DNA from 3 places in the Pseudomonas sp. ASL7 genome. Region 2 is predicted to be linked to each of the others. Evidence: predicted binding sites of a transcription regulator. Region 2 holds the regulator's gene; each other region holds the start of a gene.

Region 1 (7,718 bases), 3.2 Mb from region 2:
ATCCTGCACCAATGGAGCCTCGATTTTTCATCAGTCGCGTGCCGCAGTCGTTGAGCACGGTGCTGGGGGCGGGGCTGATCATTGGTTCTTTTTACGGTCTGGCGCCGCTTTATGCCTCTCAGCAAGGGTTATCCACGGAGCAGGTCGGTTTGTTCATGGGTAGCTGCGTTTTCGCCGGGCTGATGGTGCAGTGGCCATTGGGCTGGCTGTCCGACCGTTATGACCGGGCGTTGTTGATCCGCTGTGTGGCGATAGTCCTGGCCGTGGCTGCGTTGCCGCTGGCAATCATGCAACAAGTGCCACTGGAGATATTGTTCATCGCCGGGTTCGTTTGTTCGCTGGTCATGTTCTGCCTGTACCCGCTGGCGGTGGCCTTCTCCAATGATCACGTCGAAGGCGATCGTCGCGTGTCCCTCACGGCGATGTTGCTGGTGACCTACGGTGTCGGCGCCAGTATCGGGCCGTTGGTGGCCGGGGTGCTGATGAAGCTGTTCGGCAGCCACATGCTTTATGCCTTCTTCAGTTTCTTCGCGTTGGTGCTGGTGTGGCGGATCCGTCCGAAAGCGGTCACCAATCTGCATCAGGTCGACGATGCGCCGCTGCATCACGTGGCCATGCCGGACAGTATGTCGAGTTCACCGCTGGTGGCTTGCCTTGACCCCCGTGTCGACGAGCAGGTGGTGCAGGATCAGATGCAGAGCCCGATCAGTCCAGAGCCAAAGCCTGCGCCCGAAACCGAAACCGAAACCGGCCCGTCTCCCGAAGACCCTGATACCGGGCGCGAGCAAAGCTTTACCGAGGCCAGGCCATAAAGCCAAGGCATAAAAAAACGGGCAGTCACCGTAAGGGACTGCCCGTTTTTTATTGATGGGTCGTGTTACATGTCGTCTTTGTCGAAGCGCCGCGCTTCACGCTGAAGCTGATAGACGAAACGCTCGACCTGACGCTGTACCAGCCCGCTCATGTTGTGAAAGCGTATGCCGGCAAACGTGGTGGAGATTTTTTCTTCGAAGTGCAGGTAACGCAGTTCGACCGGCGCGGTCATTTTGCCAAAGGGCAGGGCAGCCATGAAGCGATCATAGACCTGGCCCAGTTGCAGGCTGCCAGTGATGTCGCCTTCGAAGCGCAACTTGCAACCGGTGGCGGAAATGTCCAACAACTTGCCGCTGATTGACGTTTTGAGTTTTTCACCCGCGAGTTCGACATCCACCAGTTGTGCCAGCTTCAATGCAGCCCGGAAGGCATTGCGGCGCTGATGGTAGACAACCTCGTCGGGCAGAGGGCCACGATAGCAGCGGTCATTATCGGATTCGTCGATGGTCAGTGGCCCGTTGCTTTCCCAGGCAATGCGCACACCTTCGTGAAACCCTTCGATCCGAAACGATTCGCCGGCCAGCAGATAGCGCTCGCCATCGCGGGGCACCATCTCATCAAAGGCAATCATTTTTTGCTCACGATCGACGTCCACCAGATAGGTCTGGAAGCGCTGGTTGCGCTCGTGGAACGTGATGATCAGCGGGTCATGGCTTTCTTGCAGCTGCCGCAGGTTGCCAGCGATCTCCAATGGCGTCGAGAGCACCTTGGGTGGCTGCGGAGCATCTTCCGCGGTTAAGGCATTGGACACGGTTCATCAATCTCCAGACAAAATATGACTGCGGCTGGCCATAATATTGCCAGCATGTGGCGCGTCTTGATAGGGCAAGCTCATCGACAGACTCAAGCCTGACTGAGCGGGCGTGGCATTGCCAGCTTGGAGGTTGATCCGCGGGCATCGTAAAGCGCTGGTGGTTCGCCACCGGTGAGGATTTTCAGCTGATTGGCGGTGGAGGCCTGCTGCACCTGGATCGACTGGCCATTATTAACGTTGATGGCTTGGCACTGGGCCAACATCTGCACCAGCGCGTCACTCTGTTCCAGTAGCTGGTCACCGATGCTCGATTGGCTGGCGAGTTGCTCCAATCCATCGCGGTTGGTGGGCAAATTAAGGCTGGCGAGAATTTCACTGCGCTTGCGGCCATGCTGTTCAAGCAAGATGATCAATGCCTGTTTCTGCGCCAGAATTTCTTCAAGCAGTTGCATCTCCCGACCATGCAGCGCGAGGGACTCGGTCTGCAATAACTCCATCAATTGTTGCAATGGAGCAAAGTCGTCGGTGATCAGTTGCAGTAAATTAGTGTCGTGCATGGCGGGCCTTGGGGTTTAAGCGTCCAAAAGCCTGGCGCCGGCCTTGGCCTAGCGCTGGGCTTCGAAGTTGAGCAGTTTGCTGGCTACACGGTTGCTGTCGACTTTGTAGCTGCCATCTGCAATCGCTGCTTTCAACTCTGCCACGCGGGCGTTGTCGACGGCAGGCTGATCGCGCAGCTTGTCAGTGACCTTCTGCAACTGTTGAGCCTCATCGCTGAAATGTACCGATTCCCCGCTTTTGACGGTACTGGCCTGTTCGGCCGGGGTATTCAGCGGCGCGGATTTGCCGGCTTCGGCGGTTTCCTTCGCGGCGCTGGTACGTGTACCACCGGTAAGTGACGAGGAGCTGTTCAACCGGCTGAAATCGATGACCATGATAAAAAAACCTCTGGGTATTTGGACGCTTGCCATGTTTTCGGCCATACCCGGAAAAACTTTAGACTCACTTTATCAATGAGCTTGCGCGCGTCAGCGCTTGCCTTGCATGGGGCACAGTTTAGGGAACAGTCGGGCGTCGCGCCATAATTTCGCAAGCAGAGTGCCCTACATGGCCACTTCCACTTGGCCTGGCGCAGTGACTTGCGCCTTGATGACTCGCTCTGAGTTGAGGTTTTTTACCCGGATCTGTTCGCGCAAGCCGCCGTTGGACAACGCCTCGCCCGGCATGCGTACACTGAGCGTACCACTGCGGGCGGTAATCACCACCTGATCCCCCTTGGTAATCACCTCCGCCTGTTCCAGGTGCACCAGAGTAATGACCTGGTCGGTGACCATTGGTCGGGTCAGTTTTTGTCCGATCGCTTCCTCAACCGACGTCAGGTAGCCCTGGTTGATCAGGCTGATGTCGCGCTCGCGCAGGGTGACATCTTGAGGTTCGATAATGCCGGCGCGGCGCAGGGCGCGGGTGGTGGTCACAATGTTGCGAAACAGGCGTACTTGAGCGGGCACGAAGACGGTCCAGGGGGATGCGCCCTCGCAGCGAACCTTGACCGTTACCCGCCCCAGCGGCTTGGCCGGACTCTCGAGTGAGGCTGTCAATTCCTTGTCGCACATGGGCATGCGCAGTCGCGGGTCGATTTGGTTGACCTCGATTTCATAGCGACCTTCTGTTTGACTGGTCGCCAGATAGTCCTCTACGGTGAACTCAAGAAAGCCTTGGGTGACGCCGATAAGCATGTCAGGCAAGGTAACTGCGTCAGCAAGGGCGGGGCTGCCAGCGCTGAACAGGCAAGCGGCCGACATCGCGCAAAGTAATTTGCGGAAGGTTGATGTCAGGCGTCGGGAAAATGTCGGTTCTGTGTTCATAAGAGTTAAAAAGCAAGCGCCGTGCCGTTTAGTGATAAAGGTGCGTCGCAACACACTTAAGCGTTGGTGTAGGAGTCTGTGCATGGCTGGTGTAATGGATGCGGTAAACCAGCGCACGCAATTGGTGGGGCAGAATCGCCTGGAGCTGTTGTTGTTCCGTCTCGACGGCCAGCAGCTCTATGGGATCAACGTGTTCAAGGTTCGTGAGGTGCTGCAATGCCCCAAGCTGACCCTGATGCCCAAGTCCAGTCCTGTCGTGTGCGGTGTGGCGAATATTCGGGGGGCGACCATTCCGATCCTTGATCTGGCGATGGCCACCGGGTCCGGTGCGCTGAAAGACCAAAGCAATCCCTTCGTGATCATCACGGAGTACAACACCAAGACCCAGGGTTTCCTGGTGCGGTCGGTGGAGCGTATCGTCAACATGAACTGGGAGGAGATTCATCCGCCACCCAAGGGCACGGGACGCGATCATTACCTCACGGCTGTGACTCGGGTTGACAATCAGTTGGTCGAAATCATCGACGTCGAGAAGGTGTTGGCGGAAGTGGCGCCGACACCGGAAGCGATTTCGGTCGGCGTGGTGGATGTCGAAACCCAGCACAAGGCGCTGTCCTTGAAAGTTCTGACGGTCGATGACTCGTCGGTGGCGCGCAAGCAAGTCACCCGATGCCTGCAGACGGTCGGTGTCGAAGTGGTGGCGTTGAACGACGGCAAGCAAGCGCTGAATTACCTGCGCAAACTGGTCGACGAAGGCAAGAAGCCGGAAGAAGAGTTTCTGATGATGATTTCCGACATTGAGATGCCGGAGATGGACGGATATACCCTGACGGCCGAGATCCGCAACGACCCTCGCATGCAAAAGCTTCATATCATCCTGCATACTTCATTGTCGGGCGTATTCAATCAGGCGATGGTCAAGAAAGTCGGTGCCGATGACTTCCTTGCCAAATTCCGTCCTGATGACCTGGCATCCCGGGTAGTCGACCGGATCAAAGCAGCAGACATCAGCTAGGGGCCTTCTGCCCCTGGTGATCAAAACGATTTAAGAGGCGGCATCATTGTCTACGGGTAATTTGGATTTCGAACAGTTCCGGGTATTCCTGGAAAAAGCCTGTGGCATTTTGCTCGGTGAAAATAAGCAGTACCTGGTCTCGAGCCGTCTCAACAAACTGATGGAACAGCAGGGCATCAAGTCCCTGGGTGAGCTGGTCCAGCGCATGCAGACCCAGCCACGCAGCGGTTTGCGCGAGATGGTGGTGGATGCCATGACCACTAACGAAACCCTGTGGTTTCGTGACACCTATCCGTTCGAGGTCTTGAAGAACAAGGTGTTGCCTGAAGCGATCAAAGCCGCTCCCGGCCAGCGTCTGCGCATTTGGTCGGCGGCGTGCTCGTCGGGTCAGGAACCGTATTCGCTGTCGATGTCCATCGATGAGTTCGAGCGGGTCAACATGGGGCAGTTGAAGATGGGAGTGCAGATCGTTGCCACTGACCTGTCGGGTACCATGCTGACCAACTGCAAGTCGGGTGAGTACGACAGCCTGGCGATCGGTCGTGGCTTGTCGCCCGAGCGTCTTCAACGTTATTTCGACCCGAAAGGGCCGGGGCGTTGGGCAATCAAGGCGCCGATCAAAAGCCGGGTGGAGTTTCGTTCGTTCAACCTGCTGGACAGCTACGCGAGCCTCGGCAAATTCGACATCGTGTTCTGCCGCAACGTGTTGATCTACTTCTCTGCCGAGGTGAAGAAGGACATCCTGTTGCGCATCCACAGCACGTTGAAGCCCGGTGGTTATCTGTTCCTCGGCGCTTCCGAAGCGCTGAACGGTTTGCCGGATCATTACCAGATGGTCCAGTGCAGCCCGGGGATTATTTACCAGGCAAAGTGATTCATCGGCGGTACACAAAAAACGGGAGTCCTCACGGGCTCCCGTTTTTTTATGCCTGCAGAATTTCCGGACACCACCTCCATCCCCTGTGGGAGCGAGCTTGCTCGCGATAGCGGAGTGACAGGCGACGAAGATGTTGACTGACGCGACGCCATCGCGAGCAAGCTCGCTCCCACAGGGTCATAGGGGGCTCTCGGCTGGGATAAGCGGCAGAAAAGCGGCAGCCAGCGGAAACCGTTTGCCGCTTTTCTGGCATTGCCACCTCGCCCCTGCCCGCAAAGCCCCGGATTACGGGCTTTTTTTAATTGGCACGACGCTTGCTAAGTTCATCGTACGAAAAATCAGGTCACCCGAAGGTTTCCCGACATGAGCATCAGCTTCGACAATGCGCTCGGTATCCACGAACAAGCCCTGGGCTTTCGCTCCAAGCGTGCTGAAGTCCTGGCCAACAACATTGCCAACGCCGACACCCCGAACTACAAGGCTCGGGATCTGGACTTTTCGAAAGTGCTCGCCGAGCAAAACGAAAAAACCAACAACGGCACTTTCGCCTTGAACATGACTAACAGCCGTCATATCGAAGCCGAAGGCCTGGGCAATGGCGACGAATCGCTGCTGTATCGCACGCCGATGCAACCGTCGATTGACCAGAACACCGTGGACGCCCAGCTGGAACAGTCGAACTACGCGGAAAACGCGGTCAACTTCCAGGCCAGCTTCACCCTGCTCAACAGCAAATTCAAAGGGCTGGTGTCAGCCCTGCGCGGAGAGTAAGCCATGTCTCTATCCAGTGTTTTCAACATTGCCGGTAGCGGCATGAGTGCGCAGACCACTCGCTTGAACACCGTCGCCAGTAACATCGCCAACGCCGAAACCGTCTCTTCGAGCATCGATCAGACCTACCGTGCTCGCCACCCGGTATTCGCCACCATGTTCCAGGGTGGCCAGTCCAGTGGCAGCGGTTCGCTGTTCCAGAACCAGGATGCTGCGGGTCAGGGCGTGCAGGTACTCGGTGTGGTCGAAGATCAAAGCAACCTCGAAGCACGCTACGAGCCGAATCATCCGGCGGCTGACGCCAAGGGCTACGTCTATTACCCCAACGTCAATGTGGTGGAGGAAATGGCTGACATGATTTCCGCCAGTCGTTCGTTCCAGACCAACGCGGACATGATGAACACCGCCAAAACCATGATGCAGAAGGTCCTGACCCTCGGTCAGTGATAAGGGGCGACTTTCCATGAGTGTTACCAATACCAGCAACAGCCTGAGCATGAACGACATCCTGGCGAACTCTTCGGTCACGGCGAGTCCTTCGGCTACCAATGGCATTGCCGATGCAACCAGTAGCGTGACTGGCGGCCAGACGCTGGGCAAGGACGCGTTTCTGCAATTGCTGGTGACCCAGCTGAAGAACCAGGACCCGCTTTCACCGCAGGACAACAGCGCGTTTGTGGCACAGTTGGCGCAGTTCAGCAGTCTTGAGGGGATCACTTCGCTCAACACGACCGTGAGCTCTTTGGCCAGTAATTTCAGCTCTTCCCAGGCCTTGCAGGCGTCTTCACTGGTTGGCCACTCGGTGATTACGCAAACCAGCACCGCGCAGGTCAGCGACCCGACGAAGGGGTTGACCGGTACGGTAAGCGTGCCATCGTCCATCGCCGATGGCACGGTGACTATTACCGATGCAAGCGGAGCGGTTGTGAGAACCCTCAGTCTGGGCAACCAGCCAGCGGGCAGCGCCAGCTTCACGTGGGATGGCAATGACAGTAGTGGCGCCGTGGTTCCGGCGGGCACTTATACCTTCAATGCCAATGCTGCGATCAATGGCACGGCGACAGCCCTGACGACCTACCTGCCGGCGACAGTCAATAGTGTGACCATCAGTCAAACCGGCGGCGAATTGACGCTCAATCTTGCAGGCCTGGGCCCAGTCGGCCTATCCAAAGTTCAAACCATTGGTATGTAGAGCCGACTAACACGGCACAGAGGAGTGGAATATGTCTTTCAATATCGGCCTTAGCGGTCTCTATGCAGCCAGCAAGCAACTGGATGTGACTGGTAACAACATCGCCAACGTCGCGACTACCGGTTTCAAGTCTTCGCGCGCCGAGTTCGCAGATGTCTACTCGGCGACCAAACTGGGGAACGGCAGTCAAGTCGTCGGTAGCGGTGTGACGCTGGCCGCCGTTTCCCAGCAGTTCACCCAAGGGAACATCAACAACACCGGTAACGTGTTGGACATGGGTATCAATGGCTCGGGTTTCTTTACTTTGAGCAACAACGGTGCGATGTCGTACACGCGTGCCGGTGCGTTTCAAGTCGACAAGAATGGTTTCGTCA
Region 2 (7,718 bases):
TGCCCTTGCCGTGCAACTGATCGAGCAGTGCCTCGAATTCGTCGTCGGTAATGTCGGAGCTGTCGCCTGCCGCTTTCGGGGCAGCCGCGGGTGCGGTGGGTGCGGCTATCGCATCGACGGCGAACTGGCCTTTGCCGTGCAGTTGATCGAGCAACGACTCGAACTCGGCATCGGTAATTTCGTCGCTGGCGGCTGCATTGCCGGCAGGCAGCGAAGCAGGCTGCGCAGCCACCACGGGGGCCTCGGCTTGTGCCTTGACGGCATTCAGCGAGTCCAGCAGTTGTTCGAATTCGTTATCGGTGATGTCGCCCGACTCGCTTTCAGCGACAGGCGCTTCGAAGACTTCGGCAACCGGCGCCGACTCATCAGCGGTTTGCGGCTCGGCCAGACGGGCAAGCGCTGCGAGCAATTCAGGCGTTGCAGCCGTGATCGGGCTGCGTTCGCGGACTTCGGTAAACATGCTGTTCACCGCGTCCAGCGCTTCGAGAACCACGTCCATCAGTTCCGAGTCGACGCGACGCTCACCCTTGCGCAGGATGTCGAACACGTTCTCGGCGATGTGACAGCACTCCACCAGCTCGTTGAGCTGGAGGAAGCCGGCGCCCCCTTTTACAGTGTGAAAACCGCGAAAAATTGCATTGAGCAAGTCCGCATCATCAGGTCGACTTTCAAGCTCGACCAGCTGTTCGGACAGTTGCTCTAGAATCTCGCCGGCCTCAACCAGAAAATCCTGAAGGATCTCTTCATCGGCGCCGAAGCTCATTAAGGGTGTGCTCCTAACAGGTCTAAAAACCTAAAATACCTAAAGTTCTAAAACCCTAGGCTGGATAGCAAATCGTCCACATCGTCCTGACCGGACACAACGTCTTCTCTTTTATCGGCATGAATCTGCGGACCTTCACCCTGAGAGAGATGTTTTTGTGGATCTTTTTCTGCAAGTATCGCTTCACGGTCATGTTCGATGCCCGCAAAGCGATCTACCTGACTGGCCATAAGCACGAGCTTGAGCAGGTTGCTTTCAACTTCGGTGACCAATTGGGTCACACGCTTGATCACCTGGCCGGTGAGGTCCTGGTAATCCTGCGCGAGCAAAATGTCGTTGAGATTGCTCGACACGACGCGATTGTCTTCACGGCTGCGCGTCAGGAAACCGTCGACGCGCCGGGCCAGTTCGCGGAACTCTTGCGCACCGACTTCGCGACGCATGAACCGCCCCCAGTCCGTGCTCAAGGCCTGGGCTTCTTCGCTCAGGCTGTTGACCAGCGGCGTGGCGTTTTCCACCAGATCCATGGTGCGGTTGGCCGCCGCCTCGGTCAGCTTGACCACGTAGCCCAGACGCTCCGTGGCATCAGTGATCTGCGAGACTTCCTCGGCTTGCGGCATGGTCGGGTCAATCTGGAAATTGACGATCGCGCTATGCAGCTCCCGGGTGAGCTTGCCCACTTCCTGATACAGGCCGCGGTCACGGGTCTGATTGAGCTCATGGATCAATTGCACAGCGTCGCCGAATTTGCCTTTTTCAAGGCTCTCGACCAATTCGACCGCGTGTTTTTTCAGGGTCGATTCAAAATCGCCCAGTGAAGATTCTTTATGCTCCATAGCTCCCCCGTGGCGCAGTCCATCAACCGATGCGTTCGAAAATCTTCTCGATTTTTTCTTTCAACGCCTGGGCCGTGAAGGGTTTGACCACATAGCCGTTAACGCCGGCCTGGGCCGCTTCGATGATCTGCTCGCGCTTGGCTTCAGCGGTAACCATCAGCACCGGCAGGTGCTTGAGCTTTTCATCGGCGCGCACGTGGCGCAGCAGATCGATACCGGTCATGCCAGGCATGTTCCAGTCCGTTACCAGAAAGTCGATGCTCCCGCTGTTAAGAACCGGAATGGCAGTGGTGCCATCGTCGGCCTCGACCGTGTTGGTGAACCCAAGGTCACGCAACAGGTTTTTAATGATCCGCCGCATCGTTGAGAAGTCATCAACGATGAGGATTTTCATGTTCTTGTCCAATTCGACCTCCAAGCAGTCTTAAACGCGCCCAGCACCTGGACGCGCCATTTCAATCAATCTGGCAAAGCACTCAATGACTGTCTGGAGCACAACAGATCGAGACCGGCGCAGTTCAACACCACACCAGCCACGTTCGCAGTGTCCCCACACTGCCTTCAGCGCGCTCGCCACTCCCCCAAACGCCCCCGTAAACGGGCCGCGCACTGGCTATGTAACTGGCTGACCCGCGATTCACTGACCCCCAGGACCTCACCGATTTCCTTCAGATTCAGCTCTTCGTCGTAGTACAGCGCCAACACCAGTCGCTCACGCTCCGGCAAATTGGCAATCGCGTCCGCCAGCGCCGCCTGGAAGCGTTCATCTTCCAGATCGCGTGACGGCTCGAGATGAGCACTTGCGCCATCCTCGTGCAGCCCTTCGTGTTCGCCGTCCTGCAACAGATCGTCGAAACTGAATAAGCGGCTACCCAGGGTGTCGTTCAAAATCCCGTAATAATCGTCGAGACTCAATTGGAGTTCGGCCGCAACTTCGTGATCTTTAGCGTCACGACCGGTTTTAGCTTCAATCGAGCGAATTGCGTCGCTGACCATCCGGGTATTGCGGTGGACCGAACGTGGCGCCCAATCCCCCTTGCGGACTTCATCGAGCATTGCGCCGCGGATTCGAATGCCCGCGTACGTCTCGAAACTCGCGCCTTTGCTGGGGTCGTATTTGTTCGATACTTCCAGCAGACCGATCATCCCGGCCTGGATCAGGTCTTCGACCTGGACACTGGCCGGCAGACGGGCCAGCAAGTGGTAAGCAATGCGTTTAACCAGTGGCGCGTAACGCTCGATCAGCTCGTACTGCGCGTCACGTGCCGACTTCTTGTAGAAGTTGTAACCGCTGGCTGTCATAGAACCGGTCCTGCCGTTTGTTGCACGAGGCGCTCGACAAAAAACTCCAGATGCCCGCGGGGATTGGCAGGCAGCGGCCACGTATCAACCTTCTGCGCAATGGCCTTGAACGCCAGAGAGCACTTGGAACGCGGGAACGCCTCATAGACGGCACGTTGCTTCTGTACGGCCTTGCGCACGCTTTCGTCGTATGGCACTGCACCGACGTATTGTAAGGCGACGTCGAGGAAGCGATCCGTGACCTTGGTCAACTTGGCGAACAGATTGCGACCTTCCTGCGGGCTCTGGGCCATGTTGGCCAGGACGCGGAAGCGGTTCATGCCGTAATCGCGGTTAAGCAGTTTGATCAGTGCATAGGCGTCCGTGATCGAAGTCGGTTCATCGCACACCACCAGCAGGACTTCCTGCGCGGCGCGGACGAAACTGACCACCGAATCACCAATGCCCGCGGCCGTGTCGATCACCAATACGTCGAGGTTGTCGCCGATATCGCTGAACGCCTGGATCAGGCCGGCGTGTTGAGCCGGGCTCAGATGAACCATGCTCTGGGTGCCGGACGCAGCCGGGACGATGCGGATGCCGCCAGGGCCCTGCAACAGAACGTCGCGCAGCTCACATCGGCCTTCGATCACGTCGGCCAGGGTGCGTTTGGGTGTCAGTCCCAGCAGGACGTCGACGTTCGCCAAACCCAGGTCGGCGTCCAACAGCATGACGCGACGGCCGAGTTCAGCCAGGGCCAGTGACAAATTCACTGACACGTTAGTCTTGCCGACGCCACCTTTGCCGCCGGTCACCGCGATCACCTGTACGGGATGCATGCTGCCCATGTTATTTCTTTACCTTGTCTTGCATAGACGGAGGCCACATTACTGGCTGCGCGTTCACAGATGGAACAATGCATGGCAGACCATCGATGTAGGTATAAAAACTGTTCATTACTACCTCAGCCGACCTGTTTGGTCGGGCTGTGGTAAATATCAGCGAACATGTCAGCCATGGCTTCTTCGCTGGGTTCTTCCTGCATTTGCACACTCACGGCGCGACTGACCAACTGATGACGGCGCGGCAGATGCAAATCATCCGGGATCCGTGGGCCATCGGTCAGGTACGCCACCGGCAATTCATGACTGATGGCCAGGCTCAACACCTCGCCCAGACTTGCCGTTTCATCCAGTTTAGTCAGGATGCACCCGGCCAGCCCGCAGCGCTTGTAACTGTGATAAGCGGCCGTTAGAACCTGTTTCTGGCTGGTGGTTGCCAGAACCAGGTAATTTTTCGATTTGATGCCACGACCCGCGAGGCTTTCGAGCTGCATGCGCAGTGCCGGGTCGCTGGCCTGAAGGCCGGCGGTATCGATCAGCACCACGCGCTTGCGCAGCAATGGATCCAGCGCCTGAACCAGCGACTGGCCCGGGTCGACGTGTGTCACCGACACATTGAGGATCCGGCCGAGGGTCTTGAGCTGTTCCTGAGCACCGATACGGTAGCTGTCCATGCTCACCAGTGCGATGTTTTGCGCGCCGTACTTGAGCACGTAGCGGGCGGCCAGTTTGGCCAGGGTGGTGGTCTTGCCCATACCGGCAGGACCGACCATGGCAATCACACCGCCCTCTTCCAGAGGCTCGATCTCCGGTGTGAGGATCATTCGCGCCAGGTACGCCAGCAACATGCGCCAGGCCTGGCGGGGCTCTTCAATGTCGGTAATCATCGCCAGCAAATCGCGCGACAACGGGCCGGACAGGCCGATGCGTTGCAGGCGACGCCAGAGGTTAGCCTGGGCCGGACGGCTGCCTTGCAGCTGATTCCACGCCAAGGAGCCAAGCTGTACTTCCATCAACTCGCGCAGGCTATTGAGCTCGAAACGCATCGAGTCGAACGCCCGAGGATCCACACCGGATGAGGCCGGTGCAGGGGCCGGCGCAGGACGACGGGGTTGGGTGTATGTCGGTTCGATCAATGGCTCGGCAGCGGTCAGCGGCAGGCCGGCGAACAACTGGCGGTTGGTGCTATTGTCGCTCTCGCCGTCGCCTCGCAGGCTCAGTTCGGCCTGGGCGGTCACGATCCGCGATTGGGTCTTGCGCAGCTCGTCTTCGAGTTCCATGTTCGGAACACGCGGTGCCAGCGCCGACAACTTGTAATCCAGGGCAGCCGTCAACTCGACACCACCGGCGATCCGGCGATTGCCAATGATAGCGGCGTCAGCGCCCAGCTCATCACGAACCAGTTTCATGGCCTGACGCATATCGGCGGCGAAAAAACGCTTAACTTGCATAAACCACTACCTCAGCCGTTGGGCCCTACTGTCGCAACGATGGTCACTTGCTTGTTGTCAGGAATTTCCTGGTAAGCCAACACATGCAAACCCGGGACTGCCAGTCGGCCGAATCGCGAAAGCATGGCGCGAACCGGACCGGCTACCAGCAGAATCACCGGTTGACCTTGCATTTCCTGACGCTGTGCCGCATCGATCAACGAGCGTTGCAGCTTCTCTGCCATGCTTGGTTCCAACAGAACGCCTTCTTCCGAGCCTTGTCCTGCCTTCTGAAGACTATTGAGCAATATCTGTTCCAACCTTGGCTCCAAGGTGATAACTGGCAGCTCGGACTCAGTCCCTACAATGCTTTGGACGATAGCGCGCGAGACGCCAACGCGCACCGCGGCCACCAATGCGGCAGTATCTTGACTCTTGGCGGCATTGTTCGCGATTGCTTCGGCAATGCTGCGAATGTCGCGTACCGGCACTTGCTCCGCCAACAGCGCTTGCAACACCTTGAGCAATTGCGACAGCGAAACCACGCCCGGCACCAGCTCTTCCGCCAGTTTCGGCGAGCTTTTCGCCAGCAACTGCATCAGTTGCTGCACTTCTTCGTGACCGATCAGCTCGCTGGAGTGCTTGTACAGAATCTGGTTCAAGTGCGTGGCCACCACCGTACTGGCATCGACCACCGTATAACCGAGTGATTGCGCCTGGGAACGCTGACTGACCTCGATCCAGACCGCCTCCAGGCCGAAAGCCGGATCTTTGGCGGTGATGCCATTGAGCGAACCGTAGACTTGCCCAGGGTTGATCGCCAGTTCGCGATCCGGGTAAATCTCCGCTTCGGCCAGGATCACCCCCATCAGCGTCAGCCGATAAGCACTCGGCGCCAGGTCGAGGTTGTCACGGATGTGCACGGTCGGCATCAGGAAGCCCAGATCCTGGGAAAGCTTCTTGCGCACGCCTTTGATCCGCGCCAGCAACTGGCCACCCTGGTTGCGGTCCACCAGAGGAATCAGGCGATAGCCGACTTCCAGGCCAATCATGTCGATCGGGGTGACGTCGTCCCAGCCAAGCTCCTTGGTTTCCTGAGCGCGGGCCGGCGAAGGCAACAGTTCCTGCTGACGCTTGACCTCTTGCAGGGCTTGAACCTTGACGATGTTGTGCTTCTTCCAGAACAGGTACGCACCGCCTGCCGCCAGGGCTGCCATGCTGAGGAAGGAGAAGTGCGGCATGCCGGGCACCAGGCCCATGACCGCCATCAAGCCAGCAGCCACCGCCAACGCTTTGGGCGAGGCGAACATCTGGCGATTGATTTGCTTGCCCATGTCTTCCGAACCGGAAGCACGCGTCACCATGATCGCTGCAGCTGTGGATAAAAGCAGTGATGGCAATTGCGCCACCAAACCGTCACCGATGGTCAGCAGCGCGTAAACCTTGCCGGCGTCGGCGAAGCCCATGCCGTGCTGGAAGATACCCACCGCCATGCCGCCGATCAGGTTAATGAACAGAATCAGCAGGCCGGCAATGGCGTCACCGCGCACGAATTTGCTGGCACCGTCCATGGAACCGTAGAACTCGGCTTCCTGAGCCACTTCCATCCGGCGCAATTTGGCCTGGTTCTGATCGATCAAACCGGCGTTCAGGTCGGCGTCGATCGCCATTTGTTTGCCGGGCATCGCATCGAGGGTGAAGCGTGCGCTCACCTCGGAAATCCGCCCGGCACCCTTGGTCACCACGACGAAGTTGATGATCATCAAAATCGCGAAGACCACGATACCGACCACGTAGTTACCGCCGATCACCACCTCGCCGAAGGCCTGGATCACCTTGCCGGCTGCGGCATGGCCGTCCTGCCCGTGCAGCATCACCACCCGCGTGGAGGCCACGTTCAGCGCCAGTCGCAACAGTGTCGCAATCAGCAGAATGGTCGGGAACACCGCGAAATCCAGCGGCCGCAAGGCGTAGACACAGACCAGCAACACGACAATCGACAACGCAATGTTGAACGTGAAAAACACGTCGAGCAGGAACGGTGGCACCGGCAACATCATCATCGCCAGCATGACCAGCAGCAACAACGGCACGCCCAGATTGCCCCGACTTAAGTCGGCAACGTTGGTGCGGGCACTGTTGAGTAACTGAGAGCGATCCACCGGTTTTCCCCGTTCCTTTAAAGCAATCTTTTGACGCCACAAGCAGGCGCAGAGCGGGTACTGCAAGAAGCTTTCCAACTTTAGGCGGGGTTTTAAATAGCGGGATTTCGCAGACAAAAAAGATCGCAGCCTTCGGCAGCTACAGGTGTACGCATTTCACTGTAGGTGCCGAAGGCTGCGATCTTTTGATTTGGAGAACAGGAATGTCTGGACTCACGGCTTACCTCATGTAGCAGCTGCCGAGCCTGCGAGGCTGCGTCCGGCTGCGCAGCAGTCGTGAAATCCTGGCGAGGACTTCGTCCTCGAACGCAGCCTCGCGGGCTCGGCAGCTGCTACAAGCGTCGCTCGGGAATCGTGCTGCCTATCCGGTGAGCCAAGCTCGACGCAGAAGCCAATCGAACGGG
Region 3 (7,718 bases), 300 kb from region 2:
TCGCGTCAGGGTCATGCCGGGCAAACCATTCGTTGAGTCTTTTCAGCAGCAGGGTTCGGGAGTCGCAGTACTCGAGCTGGAAATCCACACCAGAATCGTCGCCATTGGGCGGGCCGAGCATGTAGACCTGGCGCTCACCGCAGCCTTCCAGCGCGATGGAATACAACTCGCCCTGGGCGGTGGTTTCGATGTCCAGGGAGACCAGTTTCAAGGTCGGTCGATAGTCGGGATCGGGTTTCATCTGCGCGTCGAGCAGCAGGCCATCGGCACTCGGTGTGCCGCCGAAGATGACCGGTGCCGTGATGAATCGCTCCATCATGTAGCGCTCGGGCGGGCGAATGTCAGCTTCGAACATCTCAACGCCGGACTTGCGCAGCGCGGTTTCCAGTCGCATCAACTGACCGTGCTGCTGGCAATACAGACCGAGCACCGGGCGGTGCTCGAAATCGAGCAGCGCCAAAGGCCGCAGCTCGACGTTTTTTTCGCCATGCAACACCTGTTCAGCGTGCTCACGTTGAGCCGCCGGAATAAACGCCACCGACGGTTGATAAGGCAGGCGGATTCGCTGAGGACCGCTATCGGTCGCCAGCCAGAACTCGACTTCCGTGCCGGCCGGGGTGTCGCGCCAATGCCGGGTCAGGACGAAGCCCTGCTGTAAATCCACCACTGCAACCTCACGATCTGATTCAGGTCGCAATTCTACGCGTGCCCGCCCTGAAAAGATCGCCGCCCGCTGCGGATCGGCGCTATGCCTGTCTCCCCTGTAGGAGCGAGCTTGCTCGCGATGGAGTGTCAGCTAAACAAGGTGTCGACTGACACTCCATCGCGAGCAAGCTCGCTCCTACGGGGGTTGCAGTGTCAGATACGGAACTGTCCGACCAGTTGGCCCAGGCGCTTACCGAGTTCTGCCAGACTGCGGGAGGTTTGGGCACCAAGCTGGGTTTCGTCGGCGACGCTGTCCACCGCCACGGCAATCTGATGCACGCTGCGATTGATCTCCTCGGCCACGGCGGTCTGCTCCTCGGCGGCGCTGGCAATCTGAGCGTTCATCGAGTTAATGGTGGCGATCAACTGAGCCATGGTATCCAGCGAGGCGCCCGCCTCGTTGGCCTGGGCCGAAGTGCCATCGCCGGCCTCGCTGGATCGACGCATGGCTTCCACCGCCGATTGGGTGCCGGCCTGCAAACGGTCGATCATGCCCTGGATTTCCTGGGTACTGATTTGTGTGCGACTGGCCAGCGCACGGACCTCATCCGCCACCACGGCAAACCCCCGGCCAGCCTCACCGGCCCGGGCCGCTTCGATGGCAGCGTTGAGCGCCAGCAGGTTGGTCTGATCGGCAATCGAGCGGATCACACCCAGCACGCTGACGATCGACGACACGTCTTTTTGCAAGCTGTCGAGGGACAGGCCGCTGCTGCGAATGTCATCCACCAACGCGTGAATTTTCACAATGCTGCCCGCGACCACACGCTTGGCAGCCTGACCTTCTTCGTCAGTCTGCTGGGCAGCCACCGCTGCGTTTTGTGCGCTTTTGGCGACTTCCTGGGCGGCAGCCGACATTTCGTTGATCGCCGTGGCGACCTGATCGGTTTCGTGACGCTGACGCTCCATCGCCTGATCCGAACGCTGGGCCTGGTCAGAGACTTGATTGACCAGCCCGGTCAGTTGCGACGTCATTTCAGTGATCTGGCGCACCAGGCCGTGGATCTTGTCGACGAAACGGTTGAACGAGCCGGCCAGCTCACCGAGTTCGTCCTGACGGGTGATCGTCAAGCGCCGGGTCAGGTCACCCTCGCCCGCCGCGATGTCGTCGAGGTTGGCTTTCATCTGGTTCAGCGGACGCAGAATGGTGTTGGCCAGCAGCATCCCGACAGCGGCGATCACCAGCAACATCACGGCGGCGAGGCCGGCAATGGTTAACACCACCCCTTCCATCCGCTCCTGCACCTTGGCCTCAACCAGCGCGACTTGCGCCTCGATACCGTCGAGGTTCACCGACGTACCGACCGCCATGTCCCACTTCGACAGGTATTCGGTGTAACCCAGTTTGGGCACCTGCACCTGGCTGTTGCCGGGCAACGGCGAACTGTATTGCAGGTAGTGCGTGCCGTCCTTCGCGACATTTACCAGGTCGCGGTTGACGTAGACACCATTCGGATCACGGTTGTCCTTGAAGCTCTGGCCCACGCCTTCGGAACTGTTGGCCTTGAACAGGCGCACGGTGTTGGAGTCGTAGCCGAAGAAATAGCCTTCCTTGTCATAGGTGATACTCGACAGCAACTTGATCGCCTGGGCCCGTGCCGCGTCATCGCCGGGAGCGGCGGCGTCATAGAGCGGTTTGATCGTGGTCATGGCCACGGCGACGTAACTTTGCAGGGTCGCCTTGGCATCGCTGAGCAGACGCTGACGCGTTTCCTCGACTTCCTTGTGAGCCTGTTCCTGGAGAATGAACAACGTGGCCACGCTGATGACCAGCGCAAAGAGCAACACCGGGAGAACGGCAAGGGACAGGACTTTGGCCTTCAGGCTCATGCGCATGACGTTCACTCTGATTTTGTTGGCGTGGTTAAAGGCTTTAACGGCACACAAAACCAAAAGTTGAGTCGTGAAGGCATCCTGCCCCCTGTAGGAGCGAGCTTGCTCCGGGCGGCGTTCCGACGAAGGACGTTAACGATAACGCGCTCCTCCTGAATAAACGCGTTGCTCTTAGGTCATTCGCGAGCAAGCTCGCTCCTACAGGGGGCGGTGGTTATCGTCCGGGACCATCAAGAAAGCCGAATCACGGCCGCTACAGTGCAAAGTCTCAGATATATATCGAATAAGGACGTCTCCATGTCGCTCAGACAACTTTCCATTCAATGGAAGATCACCCTGTTGGCCGGGCTTTGCCTGGCCGGTGTCGTGACCCTGCTCGTGGGTCTTTCGCTGTATCGCATGGAGCACAGCTCCGCGCTGGTGAAAGCCTCAAGCATGGAGATGCTCAACGAAGCTGCCCAGGCCCGGATCGAATCCCAGGGCGAGAACCAGGCGCTGAACATTCGTCAGCAGTTTATGGACGCTTACCAATACGGCCACGGCTTTTCGCGTCAGGTGCTGTTTCTGCGCGAGCAGGCCGAGAAGCGCTTTCTCGATGCCTTCGACCTGCGTGAGGACATGACCCGTCAGGTCAAGTCGGCCCTGCAAGCCAACCCGGACTTGCTCGGACTATCCTTGGTGTTCGAACCCAACGGTCTGGACGGCAAGGACGAACTGTTCGCCGGCCAGAGCGAAGTCGGCAGCAACGACAAGGGGCGCTTTGCCTTGTACTGGTCGCAATCGACCCCAGGCCAACTGACCTCCATGCCACTGCCGGAAAGCGACATTGCCGACACCCGCACCGGCCCCAGCGGCGAATCGGCCAACGCCTGGTTCACCTGCCCGCGCACGACGCTCAAGCCGTGTGTGATCGAACCCTACTTTTACATGATCAACGGCCAGAACGTGCTGATGACCAGCATCGTTTTCCCGCTGATGGTCAACGGCAAGGTCATCGCTTCGCTGTCGGTTGATATCAACCTCAACAGCCTGCAAGCGGTCAGCCAGGGCGCCAGCAAGAAGCTTTATGACGGCCAGACCAATGTCAGCATCATCAGCCCGGCCGGTTTGCTCGCCGGTTACAGCCCGGACGCCAGCAAACTCAGTCAGCGCCTGGAGGCCGTGGACAAAACCAGCGGTGCCGAGCTGATCCGCATGCTCGCTTCCAGCACCCACACCCTAAGCCTGCGCAGCAATCAGCAATTGAAAGTGCTGTCGCCGTTCCAGCCGATTCCCGGCGGCAAGTCGTGGGGCGTGCTGCTCGATGTCCCGGAAAAAGTCCTGATCGGCCCAGCCGAAGCGCTGAAAAAACAACTCGATGACAGCAACACGGCCGGCACACTCGTCGAACTCGGCCTGGGCGTGCTGGCCGCGCTGATTGGCCTGTTGCTGGTGTGGCTGATGGCGCGTAGCGTCACCAAGCCGATCCTCGGCGTGGCGCACATGCTGGAAGACATTGCGAGCGGCGAAGGCGACCTGACCCGCCGCCTGGACTACGACAAGAAGGACGAACTGGGCCAGTTGGCCGGTTGGTTCAACCGCTTCCTCGACAAGTTGCAACCCATCATCGCCGAGGTCAAACGCTCGGTGCAGGACGCTCGCAGCACGGCGGATCAATCCTCCGCCATCGCCACCCAGACCAGCGCAGGCATGGAGCAGCAATACCGCCAGGTGGACCAGGTCGCGACCGCATCTCACGAAATGAGCGCCACCGCCCAGGATGTCGCCCGCAGTGCCGCGCAAGCCGCCCACGCGGCGCGGGATGCCGACCACGCTACCCGTCGCGGCCTGACCGTGATCGATCAGACCACCACCAGCATCGACAACCTCGCCGCCGACATGAGCGCGGCGATGGTGCAAGTCGAAGGGCTGGCGGCCAACAGCGAGAAAATCGGTTCGGTGCTGGAAGTGATTCGCGCCATCGCCGAACAGACCAACCTGCTGGCGCTCAACGCCGCGATCGAGGCGGCCCGCGCGGGTGAAGCCGGACGCGGTTTTGCCGTGGTGGCCGATGAAGTACGCAACCTGGCGCGTCGGACCCAGGAGTCGGTCGAAGAAACCCGCCTGGTGATCGAGCAGTTGCAGAGCGGCACGCAGGAGGTGGTGGGCTCGATGAACAACAGCCATCGTCAAGCTCAGGGCAGTGTCGAGCAGGTCAGCCAGGCCGTAACCGCGCTGCGCCAAATTGGCGACGCGGTGACGGTGATCAGCGACATGAACCTGCAGATCGCCAGTGCCGCCGAGGAGCAAAGCGCTGTGGCCGAAGAGATCAATAACAACGTGGCGACCATCCGGGATGTGACCGAGTCGCTCTCGGGTCAGGCCAATGAGTCTGCCCGGGTGAGCCAATCGCTCAACAGCCTGGCCAATCAACAGCAAAGCTTGATGGATCAGTTCCGCGTGTAATGACCGCTGCGTCGCGGGAAACATGAAAAAGGGGGGCGCTCGCTGCTGTGCTGTAGGAGCGAGCCTGCTCGCGATGGTCGTTAACGAATACGCGTGTTTTCTGGCTGAATGCGGCGCTTTCGAGTCCATCGCGAGCAAGCTCGCTCCTACGGGCCTGCCTGTCAGTTGCGTTGAACCTGTGCCGCATTTTGGCATCGTATTTATCGACACCGCGCCTCGCCATTCAAACAGCCGTTTTCAGGTTGTTGCCGCTGAGGCCATCGATACACCTACGTGCCCTTGAGTGGCTGTCAGCGCTCGGGTAATGTCAACAGACCCATAGGACAGAGCACGCCCATGACTTCCAAGCTGGAACAACTCAAACAGATCACCACCGTCGTTGCCGACACCGGCGACTTCGAAGCAATCGCTCGCGTTAAACCCGTGGACGCTACGACCAACCCTTCCCTGCTGCTCAAAGCGGCGGCCATTCCCGGTTATGCCGAGTTGCTGAACGCTTGCGTCAACGACTGCAAGGGCGATGTGGGCCTGGCCAGCGACCGTTTTGGCGTTGCGGTGGGGCAAGAAATCCTGAAGGTCATTCCCGGCCGTATTTCCACTGAAGTGGATGCGCGGCTGTCGTTTGACACTGATGCCGTCTTGAAGCGCGCGCACCGTCTGATCGATCTGTACGACAAGGCCGGCATTGGCCGCGACCGTGTATTAATCAAGATCGCGTCCACTTGGGAAGGCATCCGCGCTGCCGAGATTCTGGAAAAAGAAGGCATCCAGACCAACCTCACGCTGCTGTTCTCGTTCGCTCAGGCCGCCGCGTGTGCCGATGCGGGCGTGTTCCTGATTTCGCCATTCGTGGGCCGTATCTACGACTGGTACAAGAAAGCCAACGGCAACGACTACACCGGCGCGGATGATCCGGGCGTGCAATCGGTGACCCGTATCTACAACTACTACAAAGCCAATGACTACAAAACCGTCGTGATGGGCGCGAGTTTCCGTAACCTGAACCAGATCGAGCAACTGGCCGGTTGTGACCGCCTGACCATCAGCCCGGACTTGATCGATAAGCTGGCAGCGGATACTGGCAAACTGGAGCGCAAATTGGCGCCGGGGCATGCGGGTGAAGCACGCTTGAACCTGAATGAAGCGCAATTCCGCTGGTTGTCCAACGAGGATGCCATGGCAACCGAGAAACTGGCTGAAGGCATTCGTCAGTTCGCCCGTGACCAGGAAAAACTCGAAGCACTGCTTCAAGCCAAGCTCTGATTCAATAGAGCAAACGCAAAAAGGGCGAACCTTGACGGGTTCGCCCTTTTTTGTGTGCTGAATTTGGGTATTGGAGGTCGCGCCGAGATGTGTAGTGTTTGTCAGGCCGCCTTCGCGAGCAGGCTCGCTCCCACACTGTGTGGGAGCGAGCCTGCTCGCGAAGGGGCCAGACCGGCCACATCACATTGTGGAATCAGTGACGCTCCAGCGCATTCACGAGGTCATGAAACGCTTCACGATTGGAGTCATTGAGGCCCATGAGGATCTTGTGCGCCTCGAGCACTTTGATTCGCACCACCTCTTCGGACTGATCCTGATCTGGCAGGTCGGTCAGGCATTCAGGACACGGAATCGGGCGGTCAACGATGTTGAACACCTGCTCGAAGCCCATGGACTGCAGCAGCCGGGTGATGTCTTCGTGGGTGGTGACGACGGTCGGAAGCAAGCCGACTTTTTGCCGCGACAGTATCGACAGCTTGGCCAGCAGGCCAAGGGTGGTGCTGTCGATGCTGCGGGTTTCGGTCAGGTCGATCACGATCGCGTTGAAGTTCAACGCCGTGAAGATCCGCTCAATTGTCGCATCCAACGCCGAACACAGGGTCAGGCGAACTTCACCGACGAACTTCAGGACGAAGGTGCCATCCTGCTCGGCGAACTGGATTCTACCGGTACTCATTAAAGATTCCTGCTCAACACCAACAGGGCGATATCATCCGGCATCTCCCCTAGCGTGGCCAATCCAAAAACCTGCCGCAGACCATCCAGGCTGCCGCCCGCTGCCTTGACCCGTTGAGGCAAAGCCGCTTCTTTTTCTTTGAGTGTTGGTTCTGGCAAAAGGTCCAGAATGCCATCGGACATCAGCGTCAGGCTGAACGTCGGCGGCAGCTCCAGCACGTGGTCTTCGTAGGTGGCTTCATTGAAGAGGCCCACCGGCAGACCGCGCCCTTCCAGATAACGAACACTGTCTGGCGTGTACAACACTGGCAACGGCAAATGACCGCCGATGCTATAGGTCAACAAACCTGTCTCCTCGTCGATGACTCCACCGACCATTGTGACGTGTTTACCCAGCTTACAACTGATCAGGCCTCGGTTGATATGACCAAGGACCTCTGAAGGCTTGAATTCAGGCAATGTACCGCTGCGCTTGGACTCGAACAGCAAGCGCGTGGTCATGAATTTCAGCAGCACGGTCACGAAGGCTGAAGAGGCGCCATGCCCTGAAACGTCCGCCAGGTAAAAGGCGACCCGACGCTCGTCGACCCGAAAGTAGTCGACAAAATCACCCGACAGGTACAGCGACGGGATGATCTGGTGAGCAAACTTGAACTCGTCGATGGTCCAGGGGCTGACCGGCAGCATGTTCATCTGCACCTGGCGACCGGCATTCTGGTCTTCCTGGAGCAGGTTCAGGCTGGCTTCAAGCTCGCGATTGGCCTTTTCCAGCTTCTCGCGGTAGCGCTGGTTTTCCA

What was found. The regulator FliA, encoded in region 2, starts transcription of late flagellar genes. The targets are predictions, from matches to a motif close to CTAAAGTTTNNNNNNNNNNNGCCGNTAA.
Region 1: a site for FliA is predicted at 2,597-2,624, ahead of flgM (flagellar biosynthesis anti-sigma factor FlgM). Genes of this name have one in related genera too.
Region 3: a site for FliA is predicted at 2,768-2,795, ahead of AC1MDT_RS02040 (methyl-accepting chemotaxis protein). Genes of this name have one in related genera too.

Annotation. Positions count from the first base shown of each region.
Region 1 is NZ_CM155279.1:3,318,404-3,326,121, reverse strand. Features, by position in the region: gene AC1MDT_RS15315 (MFS transporter) at 1-812, shown strand, start outside; gene AC1MDT_RS15310 (flagellar brake protein) at 878-1,624, opposite strand; gene AC1MDT_RS15305 (flagella synthesis protein FlgN) at 1,717-2,184, opposite strand; gene flgM (flagellar biosynthesis anti-sigma factor FlgM) at 2,233-2,559, opposite strand; gene flgA (flagellar basal body P-ring formation chaperone FlgA) at 2,728-3,489, opposite strand; gene AC1MDT_RS15290 (chemotaxis protein CheV) at 3,572-4,504, shown strand; gene cheR (protein-glutamate O-methyltransferase CheR) at 4,551-5,378, shown strand; gene flgB (flagellar basal body rod protein FlgB) at 5,745-6,152, shown strand; gene flgC (flagellar basal body rod protein FlgC) at 6,156-6,599, shown strand; gene flgD (flagellar hook assembly protein FlgD) at 6,616-7,344, shown strand; gene flgE (flagellar hook protein FlgE) at 7,376-7,718, shown strand, end outside.
Region 2 is NZ_CM155279.1:160,615-168,332, reverse strand. Features, by position in the region: gene AC1MDT_RS00780 (chemotaxis protein CheA) at 1-763, opposite strand, end outside; gene AC1MDT_RS00775 (protein phosphatase CheZ) at 811-1,599, opposite strand; gene AC1MDT_RS00770 (chemotaxis response regulator CheY) at 1,622-1,993, opposite strand; gene fliA (RNA polymerase sigma factor FliA) at 2,161-2,901, opposite strand; gene fleN (flagellar synthesis regulator FleN) at 2,898-3,728, opposite strand; gene flhF (flagellar biosynthesis GTPase FlhF) at 3,845-5,173, opposite strand; gene flhA (flagellar biosynthesis protein FlhA) at 5,185-7,314, opposite strand.
Region 3 is NZ_CM155279.1:457,745-465,462, reverse strand. Features, by position in the region: gene AC1MDT_RS02055 (DNA polymerase II) at 1-664, opposite strand, end outside; gene AC1MDT_RS02050 (methyl-accepting chemotaxis protein) at 859-1,614, opposite strand; partial or broken gene AC1MDT_RS02045 (cache domain-containing protein) at 1,717-2,535, opposite strand; gene AC1MDT_RS02040 (methyl-accepting chemotaxis protein) at 2,836-4,983, shown strand; gene tal (transaldolase) at 5,320-6,246, shown strand; gene rssC (anti-sigma factor antagonist RssC) at 6,440-6,922, opposite strand; gene rssB (two-component system response regulator RssB) at 6,922-7,718, opposite strand, start outside.